DNA from 4 places in the Salinicoccus jeotgali genome. Region 1 is predicted to be linked to each of the others. Evidence: riboswitches for the same ligand, from Rfam matches in the RefSeq annotation. Region 1 holds a riboswitch; each other region holds the start of a gene.

Region 1 (4,850 bases):
GTGCCGTACAGCAGTGCGATATTGTCCTCATCCAACTCCACATCGTACTCATGCTTGTAGAAATCGATGATCGCATCCTTAAATGACTGTTTCCCCCTGAATTGTCCGTACCGTTGATTTTCTGGTTGGTAAAGGGCTTCTGCCGCTCGCTTCAGAATGGGTTCTGGTGTCTCGGCATCCGGTATGCCGACTGCGAGGTTGATCAGTGGGAGGGGACCGGATGGTACCTCTCCAGCCATAGCCGTCTTAAAATAGCTGTCGGGAATACTTGAGAGTAGTTTGTTCATCTTCATTCTCCTTCTGGTTTATCGAATCCTTTGAACTGCTCGTCTATCGTCTGTTTAAAGTGTTCCGACTCAACTGCATTGATGAGGTCCTCTGCCATTTTGCTGTCTTTATCTGAAGCATTTACGACAATCTGATTCCTGTAATTCTCATTCATATCTTCAAGCTGGAGCGCATCGGCCAGATCCATTCCGCTTGCTAGCGCAAAGTTCCCCGGCACGAGCGATAATCCGATCTGATCGACACTTCTAGGCAGCTGCCCTGAATCCTGGTAGACGAATTCCAGATTTTTATTGTTCTTTAATATATCCTTCTCTTCTATCGCAAGTAGATTTGCGTCTTCTGCAACTTCAATCAGACCAGCATCCATAAGCGTCTGGAATCCCCTTGAAGAATTGACGGGATCCAGAGGCAACGCCACTTCACTGCCGTTTTCTATTTCATCCAATGAATCATACTCGCTGGAATAGAGTCCCATAGGTGCAGTCGGCACTTGGATGAGATTATGGAAATCCGTACCGTTCTCCTTATTGAAGTCAGCCATGAACGATTTGTTCTGATAAAGATTCGCATCCAGATCTCCATTATTTAAAGCATTATTCGGTTGGATGTAGTCGGTGTACTCAACAATCTCCACCGTGTAGCCCTGTTCTTCCAAGGCCGGTTTCAATGCAAAGTTCACCATATCACTGTAGGGGCCGGTGGAAGCGCCGATGGTGATCACTTCCCCCTCCCCTTCGTAGAGCAGTGCGCTGCTTCCTATAATGACTGCAAGTGTTGAAGCAAGGAATATCAATATCCCACGCATATCAGTTCCTCTCCTCTCTTTGGCTCAAATAGTCCCCGATTATCTGGATGAGTTGGACAATTATAATCAGAATGACGACAGTCGCAATCATCGTCACGGTGTCATAGCGGTAATATCCGTATCGTATCGCAAGATCTCCGATTCCACCCCCGCCGACGACCCCTGCTGTGGCACTGAAGGCGACAATGGTGATGATCGTCAGCGTAATCGCCTGGGTGATGCCCCGCTTCGCTTCCGGGACCAACACATCCGTAATGATCAGCCAGAGTGATGCGCCTCCGGCAATGCTTGCTTCAATCACGCCTTTATCCACTCCATTGAAGCTTGTCTCCACCAGTCTGGCAAATAGCGGGATGGCCGCCAAGGAAAGGGCCACGCTCGCAAATACCGGCCCGTGGGAGCTGTTTGTCAGCCAAGTCGCAATCGGCATGATCGCTACAATCAATATGATGAAAGGGAACGACCGGATCACGTTCGTCAACGCCCCTAAAAACTGGTTCAGTGGTTTTATCCTATAGAGCAACGGATTCGCAGTCACATACAGCAATATACCGAGCGGGAGTCCAAGCAGCACCGCAAAGAATATGGATATCGAGACCATCAGGGTCGTTTCGAGCAATGCCCGGTATAACAGCGGTGTAATTTCAATCAATCTTTCCATATATCTCAGCCCTCTCTATTCCTTTTGAGTCGTCGATGAATTGCTTCAGTCTGGCGATTTCTTCCTGTCTGCCTTTAATGTGGAGCATCAGAAATCCAAGGGGCATATCCTGGATGTATTCGATGCGCCCGTTCAAGATGCTTATATCGCAATCAAAGTGGCGGTAGAGCTGATTGACATAATTCGCTTCTGCATGTTCATTCAAGAATTTGATGGTGATCACTTCAGATTCACTATTCAGTTCAATATGCGGCGGGATGGTGAAATCGTATATATCCTGAACAAACCCCTTCGTCACCTTATGCTCCGGGTGGCTGAAGACTGCGTAGACATCATCCATCTCCACGATTTCCCCTGCCGTCATCACACCTACTCGGTCAGCAACCTCTTTTATGACCTCCATCTCATGGGTGATCAATACAATGGTGATCCCGAACTCCTTATTGATCTTCTTAAGCAGTTTCAAAATTGTTTTTGTCGTATCAGGATCGAGTGCGCTCGTCGCTTCGTCACATAAAAGCACTTCAGGCTCATTGGCCAGCGCCCGCGCAATGCCGACACGCTGCTTCTGTCCCCCACTCAAATTTTTGGGGTAGCTGTCCATCTTGTCGCTCAAGCCCACAAGCGACAATAACTCTTCAATGCGCGACGGCACTTTCTTCTTATCATAACTGCTCGCCTTCAACACAAATTCTATGTTCTGGTATACAGTTTTAGTTTCAATCAGATTGAACTGCTGGAAGATCATCCCGATCTTCTGCCGTTTTGCACGCAAGTCTCGCTCTGCCAACTTGCCCAAATCCGTACCATTAACATTGATGTTGCCGGTAGTCGGCTGTTCCAACAAATTGATCAGGCGCAACAGAGTACTTTTCCCTGCGCCACTAAAGCCAATCAGACCGAAGATCTCACCCTCACGAATGGAGAGCGTCGTCTTTTTCAGAGCTTCTATCCTTTTTCCTTTAACGAAATATTCTTTAGAGACATCGGTAATTTCAATAGCCACGCCACCACATCCTTTTTATATTAAAAACAAAAAGCCATCTGCTAAATGCAAATGGCTTAAAGATATCTATCTGCCAAGCATCCGCTTGTAGGATTTAGCACAGTACCATAATAGCCTGTTGCTGAAGCTTCAAAGGGCCCAATCCCTCCACTTCTCTGGATAAATGTATTTAATTGAGTGAATATCACTTTACTCGAGATTATTAGAATTGTCAATATATTAATAATACTTGAATTATAATTTAAAAATTTATAGAAATCATGATATTGATAATCTCAAACCAAGAAGACTTCTAAACAGGGTGATGTCATCACCCTGTTTTACTCACAAATATGATATCTAGATTCTAAATAACATATAGAATCTATCAAAGGATTATGGAACTACCATTATTTAAGAAATATTGCGTAGCATCATCTGAATAACATCCTTATTATGTAAAACTTAACTCCCCATCATACTATTCGATCCTTAGTTAAAATTACCAATTTGATGTGTAGTAAAGAGTGAATCGATTATAATCTATAAATTTAGCGTGATAAAATCAGATGCAGCTTGATTAATGTGGTTATGATAAATCTTGTCATATTCGTATGAACCGAAAAATGGCCCCTTATGAATAGGGAGCAAAACCTCAGCTTTTTCGGGATTGTATCTAATCTCATTTAGTAAAACATATAACTTACTAGCAACTTTTAATTCAATTTTTACTTTCCCACAGTTGTCTAAGGAAAAATTATCTACAAAATAGCCTTGAAGAGCGTTAAATTTCCTATAATAACTATATTCTATAAATTCTTTTGTTTCATTATCTTCAAGATATAAATACATATCCAAACCCATTTTTCCATCCCCTTCTACCTATTTAATGACATTCATCTCTTTCAAGCTAATATATTTTCCAGACCCAATGATTATATGGTCTAAAAAGTCGACGCCGATCATTTCCCCACACTCATACAAACGTTTTGTAACCTCGATATCTTCTCTCGAAGGCGAAGGGTCACCACTAGGATGATTATGTACACATATTATCGCGGCAGCGCTCCTCTTTATTGCTTCTTTATATACCTCCCTAGGATGTACTATCGAAGTGTTCAAAGACCCTTTAAACATAGTTTCTTGGTGAATAATCATATTTTTGGTTGATAAATACAAAACTACAAAGTGCTCTTGTTGATAATACCTCATTTTTTCCATAAGCAGTTTACTAACATCATCTGGGCTTTTTATGTAAAGATCTTCCTCTAATGAATGTGTATGCATTCTTATTGCTAGTTCAATAACTGCTAATATTGTTATTGCTTTTGCTTCCCCAATACCTTTAATGCTGATTAACTCCTGATAGGTAAGTTCACGCAGTTCACGAACAGATTTCATATCCTTTATGATTTTGTTTGCAATTCCAATACTAGACTCCTCTTTGTGGCCGGTATTGATGATTATCCCAAGCAATTCTTGGTTGGTAAGCTTGTCAGGTCCATAAATCATCAGTCGTTCTCTTGGTTTATCCGAAAAGTGCATCTCTTTAATTAACATTCTTATAGGAAGCCTCCAAAATATATAGAATTCAAATCATCATATAACAAAAATGAAAGTATAATAGCCGTAGTAATAAATGGAACCAGAGGGATCTTAACGGGTAACTTTGTTTTATAGAAATGCAGTATTATTACAAATAACCCTCCAATCAAATAGGTAAGAAGTAAGCTATAAATAAAGAAGTTGACAGGGGTAATCAAAGTGATTACTGTAAACAATTTTATATCGCCATATCCTATTGATTCTGAAAATAAATAAAAGAATAGATGCAAAATTAAAATTATACAAATGTCCTGAAATGGTTCTAAATAATAAAGATCTGTTAAAAATAGTCCAGCAACTAAAAATATAAGATTCATGTGATTTGGTATTTTTAAATTTTTTCTATCATAGATTGAAAGCGGCAACAAAATTGTAATCATCAAATAATATAATGTGAGGTCTTTGAGAGAAAGATTAAAATAAATGGGCAGTAAATAAAGAAGTATTACTAAAATTTCACAGACTATAAAACTGTTATCGATTTTCCCTTTACAATAGGAACATTT
Region 2 (4,850 bases), 510 kb from region 1:
AATGCAGGTGGGCGAGCTTCTTGCCATTTTGAAAAACGAGCAGGCTCGGAATCCCCATGACATCATTTTCATCTGCAGCTTCAGGCACATCATCCCGATTCAGCTCATACCAATCAATGTGATTGTATTCTTCCAAGATAGGGTCGATGAACATATTCATACGCGTGCAGTCCGGACACCAGTCCGCGAAAAACTTGATGATGATCTTATCATCACCTTGAATTTTTTGGCTGTAATCATCGTATGCAGTAATCGGCTTCATAATCATACTCCTTTATATATCGATATGTTTCAGTCTACCATCTTTTTTTATAATATGAAATTATGCCAGACCCCAACATCCATGGAAAATTTGAATGAAATATCTTATAATTGAACTATTGGAGGAAATTGATGACTATATTGTATGGATATCCAAAATGTACGACTTGCCGTAAGGCCAAAAACTTCTTGAAAGAGAATGATATCCCTTTTGAGGACATCAATCTCGTGAAAAATCCACCATCTGGAGAAAAAATATCGGAGATGGCTGAGAAATCCGGTAAAAGTTTGAACGAATTCTTTAATTCACGTGGGAAAAAATTCAAGGAGTTGAATCTTAAGACGCGCCTTGATACTTTATCCGACGATGAGAAGCTTAGCTTGCTGGAGGCGGACGGGCTGCTCATAAAACGACCATTACTCTATCGTGAAGAAACCATCCTGCTTGGTTTTAAAGAGGCAGAGTATAGGAGAACTTTTGACATGGATGATTAACCTTGCTTAAATGGCAAAGTATGTGAGAATATATATATGTATAAGAAAAAGGAGGTTTTTATTGTGGCATCACCAAAAGAATTCAAGTATTCAGAAGACCACGAATGGGTCAAGGTGGAAGAGGGCAAAGTAACACTCGGCATCACTGAGTTTGCACAATCAGAACTCGGGGACATCGTATTCGTCGAGCTTCCTGCTGAGGGTGACGATATTACAGTTGGGGAATCATTCGGTAGCGTAGAATCAGTTAAGACTGTATCTGAATTATATGCACCGGTAAGTGGTACAGTAGTAAAAATAAATGAAGAGCTGGAAGATAGCCCTGAACTCGTCAATGAATCTCCTTATGAAGAGGCCTGGATGCTTGTTGTCGAACTTTCCGACGATTCACAGGTCGATAAGCTGATGGATGCGGATGCTTATGATGAAATGGTGGACGCATAGAACACTTGAACTCTGGACAATGTCCAGAGTTTTTTTAAAACCTATCATGAACCAGAGGTGATGGCTGTGCATGTTTCTGATAAAATACTCATTGTAGAGGGAAAAACAGATAAGCACCGCATCAAGGAAGTACTTGTGGAACCTGTACATATAATATGTACGCATGGTACCATGGGAATCTCCAAATTGGATGACATTCTGGAAGAATCGAATGGCTCTGATGTCTATATACTGACCGATTCAGACAACGAAGGAAGAAAGATCAGGCAGTGGTTCAAAAGGCATATTAGCGAGGGCACGCACGTTTATATAGATTCGAATTATGGTGAAGTGAGCCGGTGTCCGCTCGATTATCTGGCGATGCTGCTCGCCCATCATGGATTTTACGTCGATGAAAGACTGCTCATGAAAGGTAAGTTCGAAAATGAAGAAATCCTCCGAAAAAATCGATATAATCAGTCATATTCAAGCTGAAGACACTTTCATCCTTTACTGCTACGCGCCAATTTGCGCCAATTGCAGGATTGCTGAAAAGATGCTGGACGTAGTAGCGGAGATGAAAAGTTTTTCCTATACAGCAGTGGATCTGAATTATGAAAAAGAATTGATTGAAAGATATCAGATCCGCTCTGCACCAGCACTTCTCCTTTTTAAAAATGGGGAGTTGAAGGAAGAAATCTATGCATTTCAATCCGTCCCCCATTTAACTGAAAAATTAGAAGAATTTTTTGTTGACGTCTAGACCGACTGGTGCTATTATGGTTAACAATCGAATAACAAGACTCTTATCAAGAGTGGTGGAGGGAAGTGCCCTATGAAGCCACGGCAACCGTCATTATGACAAGGTGCTAATTCACTAGATCTTAGGATCGAAGATGAGAGGCTGCGGATCATACCAGAAGCCTACTCATTTTTTGAGTAGGCTTTCTTATTTTTATAGGCAGGAGTGGAGCATGATGATAGACATAAAAAAAGCGACCAAGACATTTAAGACTAAAGCCGCAGATATAAAAGCAGTGGATGGGGTAGATCTGCATGTCCGTCAGGGCGAGATATTTGGGGTGATAGGCTACTCTGGGGCTGGGAAGTCCACACTGATCCGGCTGCTCAACGGCCTGGAGCAGCCAACTTCAGGCGATGTGGTGATCAGTGGAGATGCCCTCACCTCGATGACACGCCCTGCACTTCGGAGAAAACGTCAGAAAGTTTCTATGATTTTTCAGCATTTCAATCTTCTCTGGTCGAGGACGGTCGCCGAGAACATCAGTTTTCCGCTTGAAATTGCCGGTGTGCCAAAAAAGGAGCGTGAGAAGAGAGTCGCCGAACTGATTGCTTTGGTCGGACTGACAGGACGTGAAGACAATCATCCGAGCCAGTTGTCTGGGGGCCAGAAGCAACGGGTGGGGATTGCCCGTGCATTATCTAACCGTCCGGAAGTGCTGCTGTGTGATGAGGCGACAAGCGCGCTCGATCCGGAAACGACAGATGAGGTGCTTGAGCTGCTGGTCAGAATTCGGGATGAAATGGACTTGACTATTGTTCTGATTACCCATGAAATGCATGTGATCCGTAAAATCTGTGATAGAGGTGCTGTCATGGAAAACGGTAAGGTAGTTGAAACAGGCCCGATTATAAAATTATTCCAGAACCCTGAACATAGCGTGACGAAACGATTTGTTAAAGACGATATCAATGACGAAGAATCAGCACTGTCTTTTGAAGAGGTAAAAGAGATGTTCCCAGCTTCCAAGATTTTGAAGCTTGGATTTGTCGGGTCCCAGTCCAAGGCGCCTATCGTTTCCCAAGTCATCAAAAAATACAACTTGGACTTGAATATATTATCTGGCAACATCAAACGGACCAATAACGAATCCTACGGTCACCTCTACGTTGCCATAGAAGTAGATGAAGAGAAGTTGGGATTTCTTGGTGAGGAGCTTGCTGAGCACGATGTAACAGTGGAGGTGGAGCAACAATGACGGATTTTGTGACAGCATTCCAGGAAATGATTTCTTTTGAGAATGTCAGATGGGGGAATGTGTGGACGGCTACACAGGAAACTCTCTATATGACGATAGTTTCAACCGCGTTCACCTTTGTCTTCGGCCTGATCCTAGGCATCATCCTATTCTTGTCATCCAAGAAAGAGCATGCAGCAAGTGCACCAATTTATGGCGTAACGGCTTTCCTCGTCAATTTGTTCAGGGCTATACCGTTCATAATATTAATCATATTGCTGATACCATTCACTAAAGTGTTGATGGGTACCATCATGGGCTCCCAAGGTGCCCTGCCGGCGTTGATCATTGGAGCGTCCCCCTTCTATGCAAGGCTTGTGGAAATAGCGCTGAAAGAGATTGACAAAGGTGTAATTGAAGCAGCGGAGTCCATGGGGGCAAGCACTTGGACAATCATCAGGAAAGTGCTCCTGCCGGAATCTCTGCCGGCTTTGATATCAGGAATCACAGTCACAGCGATCATGCTGGTCGGTTCCACTGCCATTGCAGGAGTCATCGGAGCCGGCGGGCTGGGCAACCTTGCCTACATGGTCGGTTTCACTAGAAGCCAGAGTGATGTCACTCTGGTCGCAACGATAATAATATTGGCGATCGTTTTTATCATCCAGTTCATTGGGGATTTCACCGCCAAAACTGTGGATAAAAGATAGCCATCATTATAAATACATTTGGAAAGTAGGAATTAATCATGAAAAAATATCTATTGTTTTTTAGCCTGCTGGCATTTGCAGTTCTCCTGACAGCATGCGGTGGTTCCAAAGATGCCGTTTCAGATGACAGCGAGGAAAGTGCAGAGAATGCTGAAACAAGTGAAAAAGAAGAAACTGAAGAGGCTGGCGGAAAACTCTCGATAGCTGCTTCTCCCGCCCCACACGCCGAAATCCTTGAAAAGGCAGCCAGTCTGCTTGAATCAGAAGGGATCGAACTTGATATTTCAATCGTCAATGACTACACTACCCCAAACCGTCTTTTAGCGGATGAGGAAGTCGATGCAAACTACTTTCAGCACACACCGTATCTTAAAACGGAAAAGGACTCCCATGATTATGATCTAGAAAGTGCAGGGAACATTCATATAGAACCTATGGCCGTCTATTCGAAAGACTATGATGCCCTAGAAGACTTGCCAGAGGGCGCAACCATCCTCGTTTCCAACAACCCGGCTGAAGAGGGGCGTTTCCTGTCATTCTTTGTAGACACAGGACTGATCGAAATCGAAGAAGGCATCGATATTGAAGATGCAACATTTGATGACATCACCAAAAATGAAAAGAATTTCGAATTCAACAATCAGACAGCACCAGAACTGTTGGTTGAAATGTACAATAATAATGAAGCGCCTGCAGTAATCATCAATTCCAATTTTGCGCTTGACGGAGGCTTGAATCCAGTGGATGATTCAATCGCCATTGAAGAGGGCGATTCTCCATATGCGAATTTGGTGGCAGTACGTTCAGGAGATGCAGGACGCGATGATATAAAGAAATTGATTGAAGTGCTGCAAGGGGAGGAAATCAAACAATTTATCGAAGACAACTATGAAGGAGCAGTCATCCCGGCAGAGTAGCCACAGTAGCGACAGCATAGGCTGTCGCTTCTTTAATTGAGAAAATGCCCCGCTCATTTTCAATG
Region 3 (4,850 bases), 530 kb from region 1:
CTTTCGACTGTGGTAAGGAATTCTCCAACTGGCAATCGATGAGCAACCAGAACGATCTGTCCATCTACTTTGCCGACCCAGGGACACCGTCTCAACGGGGATTGAATGAACATTCCAATGGCCTGCTCAGAAAGGATGGACTGCCCAAAGACATGGATTTCAACACGGTCGATCAGATATTTGTCTCGTCTGTCGCTTCAAGAAGAAACCACATACCGAGAAAATCATTGAACTACCGGACACCATTGGAAGTCTTTTTGAGTTACATGGGTGAAAAGGAACTGTCTAGCTTATTTTGACAAACGAAAGAATAAAAGCCTTATAAGAAAATTATAAGGCTTTCAGTCCATCAAAACAAAAGTTTCGCTTATGGATTCAGTTGGAATATCGCTTCTGCAATTTCATCCAGGTCTTTAACCGTATACTGGAACCGGCCGTGGAAGACATATTTCATGAAGAAATTTTCAAGTTCCTCCTCGCCCACCAATACTTTTATGGAAGGGTCATTGGAGTAGTTCGCGATGGAATAGTTGCCGTTGTCTTCAGGGTTGAAGTAGATGATCGGCACAACGTCGTACTGGAGCTTGAAGATATTCTTGAGTTTTTCAGCAGAGATTTTAGTTTCTTCGATCGTTTCATTATAATGGTTGACTGCCACATTCTGCTCATTTCCCTTTTCGAATATCAACGTCTGTTCTTTTGCCTTGTCAATATCCAGAAGATCAAAGAAATGTTCTACATAAGGCAACTGTTCAAAATTCTCTTCATTGACACCATGCAGTATATGCCCACTCCAATATTTGGAGTCGATCAAATAGATGCCCGTCCGCGTAAGTACCAGATGATCGATTTTACGGGTGTTCGTGTAATTGCGTGAAGGCAGATACACATTGGAGAGTATGTACATATCCGTCTCCCTGATCTTTTCATCTGCCACAAGGCGGTCCTTCAGCTGTATGAGCGATAGATCAGTCAAGTACTCTCCCTTGTCTACAGTAAACTGGCGCAGGCTTGAAAGTTTATTGTTGAGCAATGTCGTTTCTTCATGATATTTTTCATTGACTGACGACAATTTCTCTTCATGTTCCTGGCGCTCGGCTGCATTATCAGCCTCATATTGTTCGACCAGTGCATCCTTCTCTTTATCATACTCCTCCCGGAGCGTATTCACTTTACCTCTATTCCTGAAATAATAGACCAGGAACGCAATTGCAACGATAAGAAGTAGAATTGCCACCACGATGAATATCGGATTGGTAAAAATATCTGTATTCATGGACTTTCCTCAATTCCTTTCCTGTTTGACTTTCCCGTCTTAATTAAGACTCCGTTCATTATACCGGAAATGCTATATCTTTACATAGAAAAAGTGAGCTTTTCAGGGAAAATAATGCACATGCATCTAAATATCCCGGATTAGCGTACTTATGTAATTTAGCCCCCTGTTTCATAGGGGGCTATCCATTTATTTCATCGTGACACTCTCAAGTTCTGTCTTTATGGCAGCGGCCTTATCAATCTTCTCCCATGGGAATTCAGCATCGTTACGGCCGAAATGGCCGTAGCTCGCCGTCGCTTTATATATCGGGCGCTTTAGGTCAAGCATATCTATGATGCCGTCAGGCGACAAGTTGAATTGCTTCCTTATAACCGCAACGATATCCGACTCACTATATTCAGAGGTTCCAAATGTATCTACTGAGATCGAGACCGGTTCGCTGACCCCTATCGCATAAGCCAGTTGAATTTCACATTTCGCGGCAACTTTCGCCGCCACGATGTTTTTTGCGATATAGCGCGCAGCATAGGCTGCAGAACGGTCGACTTTAGTCGGGTCTTTACCGCTGAAAGCCCCTCCACCATGGCGGGCATATCCTCCGTATGTGTCGACGATGATCTTGCGTCCAGTCAACCCTGCATCACCTTGAGGACCTCCGATGACGAAACGGCCCGTCGGGTTGATGATGTAACGTGTGTCTGCGTCAAGCAGTTCTTCAGGCACCACCTCACGGATGACATGGTTAATGAGATCTTCGCGGATCTTTTCCGTCTCCACTTCTTCATGGTGCTGTGAAGAAATGACGATGGTATCGATTCTCTTTACATTATTTTCCTCGTCGTACTCCACCGTCACCTGAGTCTTACCATCCGGTCGCAGATAATTGATGATCTCTTCTTTACGTACATCCGTCAACCGCTTGGCAAGCTGATGTGCCAAGGCGATCGGCAGCGGCATGAACTCCTCTGTCTCATCGCACGCAAAACCAAACATCAGACCTTGATCGCCTGCCCCTGTTGAAATGGTTGACGAATCGCGCGTTTCAAAAGCGTCATCAACACCTTGGGCGATATCTTCAGACTGTTCATCAATTCCCGTCAGTACTGACATCGTCTTATAGTCATAACCATATTTAGCACGGATATAGCCGATATCTTTGACTGTTTCCCTGACGATTTTAGGAATATCTACATAAGTATTTGTACTTATCTCTCCAACAATCAGTGCCATACCAGTATTGACCACCGTCTCGCAGGCCACCCTGGCATTTTTATCACCTTTCAGTATCTCATCAAGTATCGCATCGGAAATTTGGTCTGCAATCTTGTCGGGATGACCTTCAGTAACAGATTCCGAAGTGAAAAGTCTACGCTCTGCCATTAACTTTATCTCCTTTAAGTATATTAGCTATCTCCCACTGCAAAAAAATAGAGCCTTTTTCTCCATAAGACGAGAAAAGGCTCCGCTCTTCCCCTTATCGATCAGAATCACTTCTGCATCCTTTAGCACCTTTCTTCAGTAAAGAGGTTGCTGGGCTTCATCGGGTATGTTCCCTCCACCGGCTCTTGATAAGAGATAACTTAACCTATAATATACTAGATGAGAGGTTTCAAATCAAGCCATTCTTGTTTGATATTTATTATGTCACCTCAATTATGAATGTGTTATACTAATTCATGAAAAGCTTCATCTATGCATAATCTATAAAACGGGGGCATAAACAATGGTAAACCATTCCGAGTTAATTCAAAATCTCGTGTCGAAGGATGCGGCACACATTCAACTCCCCACTTCCCAACTTGTCGAAAAATCTTTGGAAAGAGGAGAGGGAAAACTGACCAATACGGGGGCTTTGCGTGCAGAAACCGGAAAGTATACCGGCAGAAGTCCTAAGGATCGCTTCATCGTCGAAGATGACACTTCCAGGGACAAGGTTGATTGGGGAGAAGTCAACCAGCCAATTTCCGAAGAAGTCTTCAACAACCTCTTTGCGAAAGTCGTCGACTATCTCGATAAGAAGGAAGAAGTCTTTATCTTCAACGGGCACGCAGGTGCTGACGAGGCAACCAGCCTTGATCTTAGAGTAATAAATGAATACAGCTGGCACAATATGTTTGCCCGCACCATGTTCATCAGACCGGAAACGAAAGAAGCGGCTCTTAACATCAATCCTGACTTCACCATCGTATCCGCCCCGACATTCAAGGCAGACCCTGAAGTCGATGGTACCAAATCGGAAACGTTCATCATCGTTTCCCTCGAAAAAGGCATAATCCTCATCGGCGGTACGGAGTATGCTGGTGAAATGAAGAAATCCATCTTCTCGGTCATGAATTATCTGCTTCCAGAACAAGGAGTCATGAGCATGCATTGCTCTGCCAACGTCGGTGAGAATAAGGATGTTGCACTGTTCTTTGGCCTTTCAGGCACCGGAAAGACGACATTGTCTGCAGATGCGCAACGGGAACTGATTGGTGACGATGAGCACGGATGGAATGAAAATGGTGTGTTCAATATCGAAGGTGGCTGCTATGCCAAAACGATCAATCTATCTGCTGAAAAGGAACCAGAAATCTACCAGGCAATCCGCTTCGGAACGGTTCTGGAAAACGTGGCAGTAGATGAAGAAGGCACTCCGGACTATGATGATAATTCATTGACTGAGAATACACGTGCAGCTTATCCGCTTGATTACATCGACAATGCACGCATCCCTTCAGTGGCAGGCCACCCGAATACGATTATATTCCTGACTGCTGATGCATTCGGCGTGTTGCCTCCCATCTCTAAGCTGACTAAGTCACAGGCCATGTATCATTTCCTAAGCGGCTTCACTTCCAAACTTGCAGGTACAGAGCGCGGCGTCACTTCTCCGCAGCCTGTCTTCTCTACATGCTTTGGTTCTCCATTCCTGCCGCTTCATGCGACAACTTACGCGAATATGTTGGGTGACCTCATCGATAAGCATAACGTCAATGTCTACCTCGTAAACACCGGTTGGTCCGGAGGAGAATACGGCGTCGGCAAGCGTATGGATCTCAAATATACGCGTTCCATGGTAAGGCGCGCCATCAGTGGAGAACTTGTCCTCAATGATTTCGAAGAAGATTCCGTTTTTGGTCTAAGTATACCGGTTTCTGTACCTGGTGTACCGAAGGAGATATTGAATCCGCGCAATACATGGGTATCCGAAGAAGCATATGATGAAAAAGCGAAGCAACTGAAGGAATCATTCATCGAGAACTTCAAAAAGTTCAGTAAAGATTCCGAACATATCGCACAAAAAGGTGGCTTCACAGTCTGATGAAGCTGCCTGCACCATAATAAAAGATCAGGTCGCATTGCGACCTGATCTTTTATTTGTCATCTGGAATGCTCAACTGAAAAAGCCATCAGTTCTACTGATTTCATATATGTAGTGGATGCACGGGTCATCAAGCAGGAAACTCCGCTTTTCTTCTGGCACTGCCTCTATCGAAGGGTAGACGACAGGGCCATAAGTTTCCATGTATTCACATTTGAAGAAAAGGTCATCGACGATGCCGAAGTAGACTCCTTTTTTGAATGGTTG
Region 4 (4,850 bases), 790 kb from region 1:
ATCTTGAAAATACATGAGTTTCGGACCACTTCATCATATCGCGCAGTTCGTCTATATAATCCACTTCGTGAAAATCTAGTTTTTCGACTGGCGCGCCGGTCACAATCATACCGTCATACCGCCTGTCAGTTATTTCCCTGAATGTGTGATAATACTTTTGAAGGTGGCTGGTGTGTGTGTTCTTACTGATATGGCTGTTCATATGCATGAAATCCACATCGATCTGCAGTGGCGTATTGCCTAAGAGACGGAGAAGCTGTAACTCCGTCTCTTCTTTTTTAGGCATCAGATTCAGAATGAGAATGCGTAGTGGGCGAATATCTTGAGTATGTGCACGATGCTCTTCTATAGTATAGACATTTTCATTGTGCAAGTGTTCCCTGACAGGTAGACCTTCGATTATTTTTATAGGCATTTAAATCGCATCCAGAGCTTTTTCGAGGTCACCGATGATATCATCGATGTGTTCCAACCCTATAGATACTCGGATGGCTTCAGGTCTGACGCCGCCTTTCAACTGTTCAGATTCGTCGAGTTGCGAGTGTGTCGTTGAAGCGGGATGGATCACCAGAGATTTTGCATCGCCGACGTTAGCGAGTAAGGAGAAGAGCTCCAAAGATTCAATGAAACGTTTTCCAGCTTCATACCCTCCCGTCACACCGAAAGTGAATATGGCGGAGGCGCCCTTTGGAAGATATTTTTTCTGCAGAGCGTTATATTTACTGGATTTAAGCCCCGCATAGTCCACCCATTGTACTTTTTCATGAGCTTCGAGGTATTCTGCTACCACTACTGCATTTTCAACATGTCTCTCCATCCTCAAGGATAATGTTTCGATGCCCTGTATCAGTAGAAATGCATTGAAGGGGGATATCGCAGCGCCTGTATCACGTAATAACGTAGTTCGAAGTTTGAACACGTAAGCGGCCGGGCCGAATGCTTCGGTAAAAACAAGCCCGTGGTATGAGTCGTCAGGTTCAGTAAGCCCCGGGAATTTGCCGTTGTTCCAATTGAAATTCCCGCCGTCCACAATCACCCCGCCTATAGAGGTGCCATGTCCGCCGAGGAATTTAGTTGCAGAATGGACAACAACATTGGCTCCGTGCTCAAGTGGACGGCAAAGGTAAGGTGTGGCAAATGTATTATCGACGATGAGAGGGAGGCCATGAGTTGAAGCAATCTGAGCCAATGCTTCAATATCCTCTATATTGCCCTCAGGATTGCCGATTGTTTCAATGAATATCGCTTTTGTATTATCTTTAATTTCACGTGAAACATTGTCAAGATTCTTTGTGTCGACAAAACTTGTCTCGATGCCGAATTTCGTGAAGGTATGGCTGAATAGGGTGTGTGTGCCTCCATATAGGCTAGTCGTTGAAATGATATGGTCTCCGTTACCAGCAACACCTTGGATGGCATAGGTGATGGCAGCCATGCCTGACGCGACAGCCAAGCCTGCAACCCCGCCTTCAAGATCGGAAACCCGTGTTTCAAGGGCTGCAGTCGTAGGGTTCATGATGCGCGTATATATGTTGCCGGCATCCTGAAGACCGAATAGATCGGCCGCGTGCTTAGTATCATCGAATACATAAGAAGTGGTTTGATAGATTGGGAGCGCGCGTGATTTGGTGTCCGTATCGACTTCTTGGCCTGCATGCAATTGCTTTGTTTCAAAACGATAGTGTTCCGACATTTCCATACCTCCAGATAATATATTAAAATTAAAAAAGAGTCTGCCCAAAGATAAAGGGAGACTCTCGAGTCGCTCATCTTTCAGGACATGCCTGTTGGATTTAGCACCTTACTTAAAAGGTTGCCGGGTTTCATAGGGCCAATCCCTCCACCGCTCTTGATAAGTGAATATTGAATTAAAAGCTATAATACTATAGTCAGTATTTAATTGTCAAATATTTTAAAAAACTTTAAAAATGTTTGGTAGAGTTCCTAATAAGGAAAACGAAATAAAATAACGAAAAGGGGAATGAGCATGAAGATTGTCAAACCTGCTCCTATATATCATGAAGGTGGTTATAGAGCGATCATCCTATTGCATTCTTTTACGGGTACAGTAAGAGATGTGAAAACCTTAGCAGAACATTTGAAGAATGAAGGCTATACGGTATTGGCGCCCAGTCTGGCAGGACATGGCACGGGTCCCGATGCAATGGCGGAAGTTGGTCCTCGAGATTGGTGGCAAGATGTAGAAAAAGCTTATGATAACCTCAAGAAAGATGGCCATGACGAAATTGCGGTTGCTGGTGTCTCTCTTGGGGGACTCCTTTCCTTGAAAGCGGGCGAAGAGCTTGAAGACATAAAAGGAATAGTGGCGATGTCGGTGCCTATGGATAAGGATAGTGATGGCATCAACAGAAGATTGATAGATTACACGCGGAATTTCATGAAGTTCGTTGGGCATTCGGATGAAGAGATAGAAGAAAAGGTTAAGGAAATTGAAGAAGCGCCTATGGAAGGTCTAAAAGATTTCAAAATAATGATGGATGAAGTACATGGACGGTTAACGGAAATCGATGTGCCCGTATCGATAAAATACGGTGAGAAGGACGCTGAATCCTATAGACATAGTGCGCAGCAGATTTATGATGAACTGCAGATCGATGAGAAACATATCAAAGGATATTCAGATACAAGCCATCTCATGACTCGTAGCCGGGAACAGGAAACACTCTTTGAAGACATTACCAGATTTATGGATGGTCTCCCGTGGAAGCGCTAAAAATATCGACGATATAGCTGCAAAGTGAATGACTCCAAAGCTCGTGCGCTTGAAAATCTCTAGGAAACCAGTTAAACTTTACATTAAATTCATATGAAGCCGTCTAGGGTTCCGCCATCTAAATGGGACTGGTCCAAGAGATGGCGCATGAGCGGATCATGACACGGAGGGATAAAAGCCTGGGAGAGAAATCTATTTTCTCCCAGGCTTTTTTTACGGACTAGGAGGAGAATGATGAATATACAATGGATAAAAGTATTTATTGCGAGTGTTTTTGAAGTGGGTTGGGTGATTGGTTTGACCCATTCAACTTCATGGTATCATTGGCTGTTTACAGGCATTGCAATTTTTGTCAGTTTCTACTTGATGATTAATGCGGGGGAATATCTACCTGTAGGTACAGTCTATGCGGTTTTTGTAGGACTGGGTGCATTTGGGACTGTGCTCTCTGAAATCATCTTATTTGGGGCGCCCTTTATACCATTGAAGATCACTTTGATTTCATTAATATTGGTGGGTGTAATAGGTTTGAAGATAGTTACAGATGACAAGGAAAGGCAGGGGGATTAGTATGGCGTGGATATCACTTATAGTTGCCGGAATGTTTGAAGTATGTGGTGTGCTATCTATCAATAAATTGCATAAGGACAAATCGCTTCCTGCCTTGTTGCTCCTTCTCCTATGCTTTGGCCTGTCTTTCTTCTTTCTGGCAGTCGCACTGGAAACATTGCCGATGGGAATGACATATGCAGTGTGGACAGGGATAGGAGCTTCAGGAGGGGCACTTCTTGGAATGTTCTTCTTCGGAGAATCTAGGGATTGGCGTCGCATATTGTTTATACTATTGATTATTTCTGCCGTTGTAGGACTGAAACTTATTTCCTAGGAACCGTCTAGGATCAGCGGGAGCTTTAGTTAAGCTGTTCAAAGACGAGGGATGTAGAAGTAGAGGCCGCTTTCAATAAAGGCGGCCTCTACACATCAGTCTAGATACTTTTCCAGATCGGTATTATTTGTCACGATTAAAACTGTCTCCCCCTCATTGGAACTAGTTGCATAACGCTCGGCTTCATCTTCGCTGAAACCGAAATCCTGGAACTGTTTTCTCATGGTTGTATCCTTGTCTTCTAAAGTAGCTTTTATACTTTCTTTGACTCCCATTTCAATGACACCGGCTGTGTTGATGCCCATCTTGCTGACAATTTCCTTGGTATAATCATAATCATATGAAAGGATATAGATATCACTGCGATTTACATCGTTATTGATAAGCGTGTCTACGGCCTGTTGGAAGACATCCTGATCTTTATAGAGTCTAATGAATGGTTTCATGAAATTTCCTCCGATCCATTTACATAATTCCTATTAAGTTCCCGGTAGACAATCCACCTAAACATAAGAACTCCCACCATAATTTTAAGCTACATTTACAAAAGTGTGGCTATATACAAACATTGACAAAACTTTGGCCACTCTTTAGTATTACAATATTATAAATCCCAAAGAACGGAAGGTGTCTGATTGTGAACGCAGTCCTTATAGCAGTACTGGTAATGATATTATTGAGCCTCTTCAGATTGAACGTAGTATTGGCCCTTTTCATAGGCGCGCTTGCTGGTGGACTTGTGGCCGGTATGGGGTATGGAGAGGTTATCAGCATTTTTACGGAAGGAATCGTTGGTGGTGCAGAAATAGCATTGAGCTATGCATTGCTTGGCGGATTTGCAGCTTTAATCGCCTATAGCGGCATCACTGAAGTGCTGGTGGGTTTCATCATCAGAACCTTGAAAAAAGAGCAATCCAAGAAAGCACGGATTGTCGCCAAAGTGTCGATTGTTTTTGCTTTGTTGGCAATCTCCATAATGAGTCAGAACTTGATTCCGGTACATATTGCCTTTATCCCCATATTAATCCCACCTTTGTTGAGTCTGATGAATGAACTTGGATTTGACCGTCGTCTCATCGCAGTCGTTTTGACTTTCGGATTGACTTTTCCCTATGTTGTACTGCCGATCGGGTTTGGACAAATATTCCAGAATACCATCGTGACCGGGTTCCAATCAGCAGGGGTGGACATTGCTTTTAGCGAAGTCGCTCCTGCGCTTATTATACCGGC

The links. A riboswitch is a leader RNA that binds a small molecule or an ion and turns the genes downstream of it on or off. The one in region 1 is predicted to bind S-adenosylmethionine.
Region 2: linked by a shared signal. The riboswitch ahead of ACZ43I_RS02240 (methionine ABC transporter ATP-binding protein) and the one ahead of ACZ43I_RS04750 (methionine ABC transporter ATP-binding protein) in region 1 are both predicted to bind S-adenosylmethionine.
Region 3: linked by a shared signal. The riboswitch ahead of metK (methionine adenosyltransferase) and the one ahead of ACZ43I_RS04750 (methionine ABC transporter ATP-binding protein) in region 1 are both predicted to bind S-adenosylmethionine.
Region 4: linked by a shared signal. The riboswitch ahead of ACZ43I_RS00710 (O-acetylhomoserine aminocarboxypropyltransferase/cysteine synthase family protein) and the one ahead of ACZ43I_RS04750 (methionine ABC transporter ATP-binding protein) in region 1 are both predicted to bind S-adenosylmethionine.

The regions. Positions count from the first base shown of each region.
Region 1 is NZ_AP043830.1:946,320-951,169, reverse strand. It holds gene ACZ43I_RS04765 (aminotransferase class I/II-fold pyridoxal phosphate-dependent enzyme) at 1-293, opposite strand, end outside; gene ACZ43I_RS04760 (MetQ/NlpA family ABC transporter substrate-binding protein) at 290-1,093, opposite strand; gene ACZ43I_RS04755 (methionine ABC transporter permease) at 1,095-1,754, opposite strand; gene ACZ43I_RS04750 (methionine ABC transporter ATP-binding protein) at 1,738-2,760, opposite strand; SAM riboswitch class I at 2,824-2,926, opposite strand; gene ACZ43I_RS04745 (hypothetical protein) at 3,283-3,603, opposite strand; gene radC (RadC family protein) at 3,622-4,299, opposite strand; gene ACZ43I_RS04735 (prepilin peptidase) at 4,302-4,850, opposite strand, start outside.
Region 2 is NZ_AP043830.1:437,952-442,801, forward strand. It holds gene ACZ43I_RS02215 (thioredoxin family protein) at 1-262, opposite strand, end outside; gene ACZ43I_RS02220 (Spx/MgsR family RNA polymerase-binding regulatory protein) at 394-756, shown strand; gene gcvH (glycine cleavage system protein GcvH) at 793-1,200, shown strand; gene ACZ43I_RS02230 (toprim domain-containing protein) at 1,261-1,674, shown strand; gene ACZ43I_RS02235 (thioredoxin family protein) at 1,625-1,942, shown strand; SAM riboswitch class I at 1,983-2,082, shown strand; gene ACZ43I_RS02240 (methionine ABC transporter ATP-binding protein) at 2,157-3,179, shown strand; gene ACZ43I_RS02245 (methionine ABC transporter permease) at 3,176-3,868, shown strand; gene ACZ43I_RS02250 (MetQ/NlpA family ABC transporter substrate-binding protein) at 3,907-4,785, shown strand.
Region 3 is NZ_AP043830.1:1,476,919-1,481,768, forward strand. It holds gene ACZ43I_RS07400 (IS30 family transposase) at 1-299, shown strand, start outside; gene ACZ43I_RS07405 (nuclease-related domain-containing protein) at 368-1,276, opposite strand; gene metK (methionine adenosyltransferase) at 1,466-2,659, opposite strand; SAM riboswitch class I at 2,751-2,854, opposite strand; gene pckA (phosphoenolpyruvate carboxykinase (ATP)) at 3,003-4,583, shown strand; gene ACZ43I_RS07420 (NUDIX domain-containing protein) at 4,656-4,850, opposite strand, start outside.
Region 4 is NZ_AP043830.1:154,570-159,419, forward strand. It holds gene ACZ43I_RS00705 (homoserine O-succinyltransferase) at 1-415, opposite strand, end outside; gene ACZ43I_RS00710 (O-acetylhomoserine aminocarboxypropyltransferase/cysteine synthase family protein) at 416-1,693, opposite strand; SAM riboswitch class I at 1,764-1,859, opposite strand; gene ACZ43I_RS00715 (alpha/beta hydrolase) at 1,988-2,734, shown strand; guanidine-I (ykkC/yxkD leader) riboswitch at 2,827-2,922, shown strand; gene ACZ43I_RS00720 (DMT family transporter) at 2,969-3,304, shown strand; gene ACZ43I_RS00725 (DMT family transporter) at 3,306-3,620, shown strand; gene ACZ43I_RS00730 (YflT domain-containing protein) at 3,716-4,066, opposite strand; gene ACZ43I_RS00735 (Na+/H+ antiporter family protein) at 4,255-4,850, shown strand, end outside.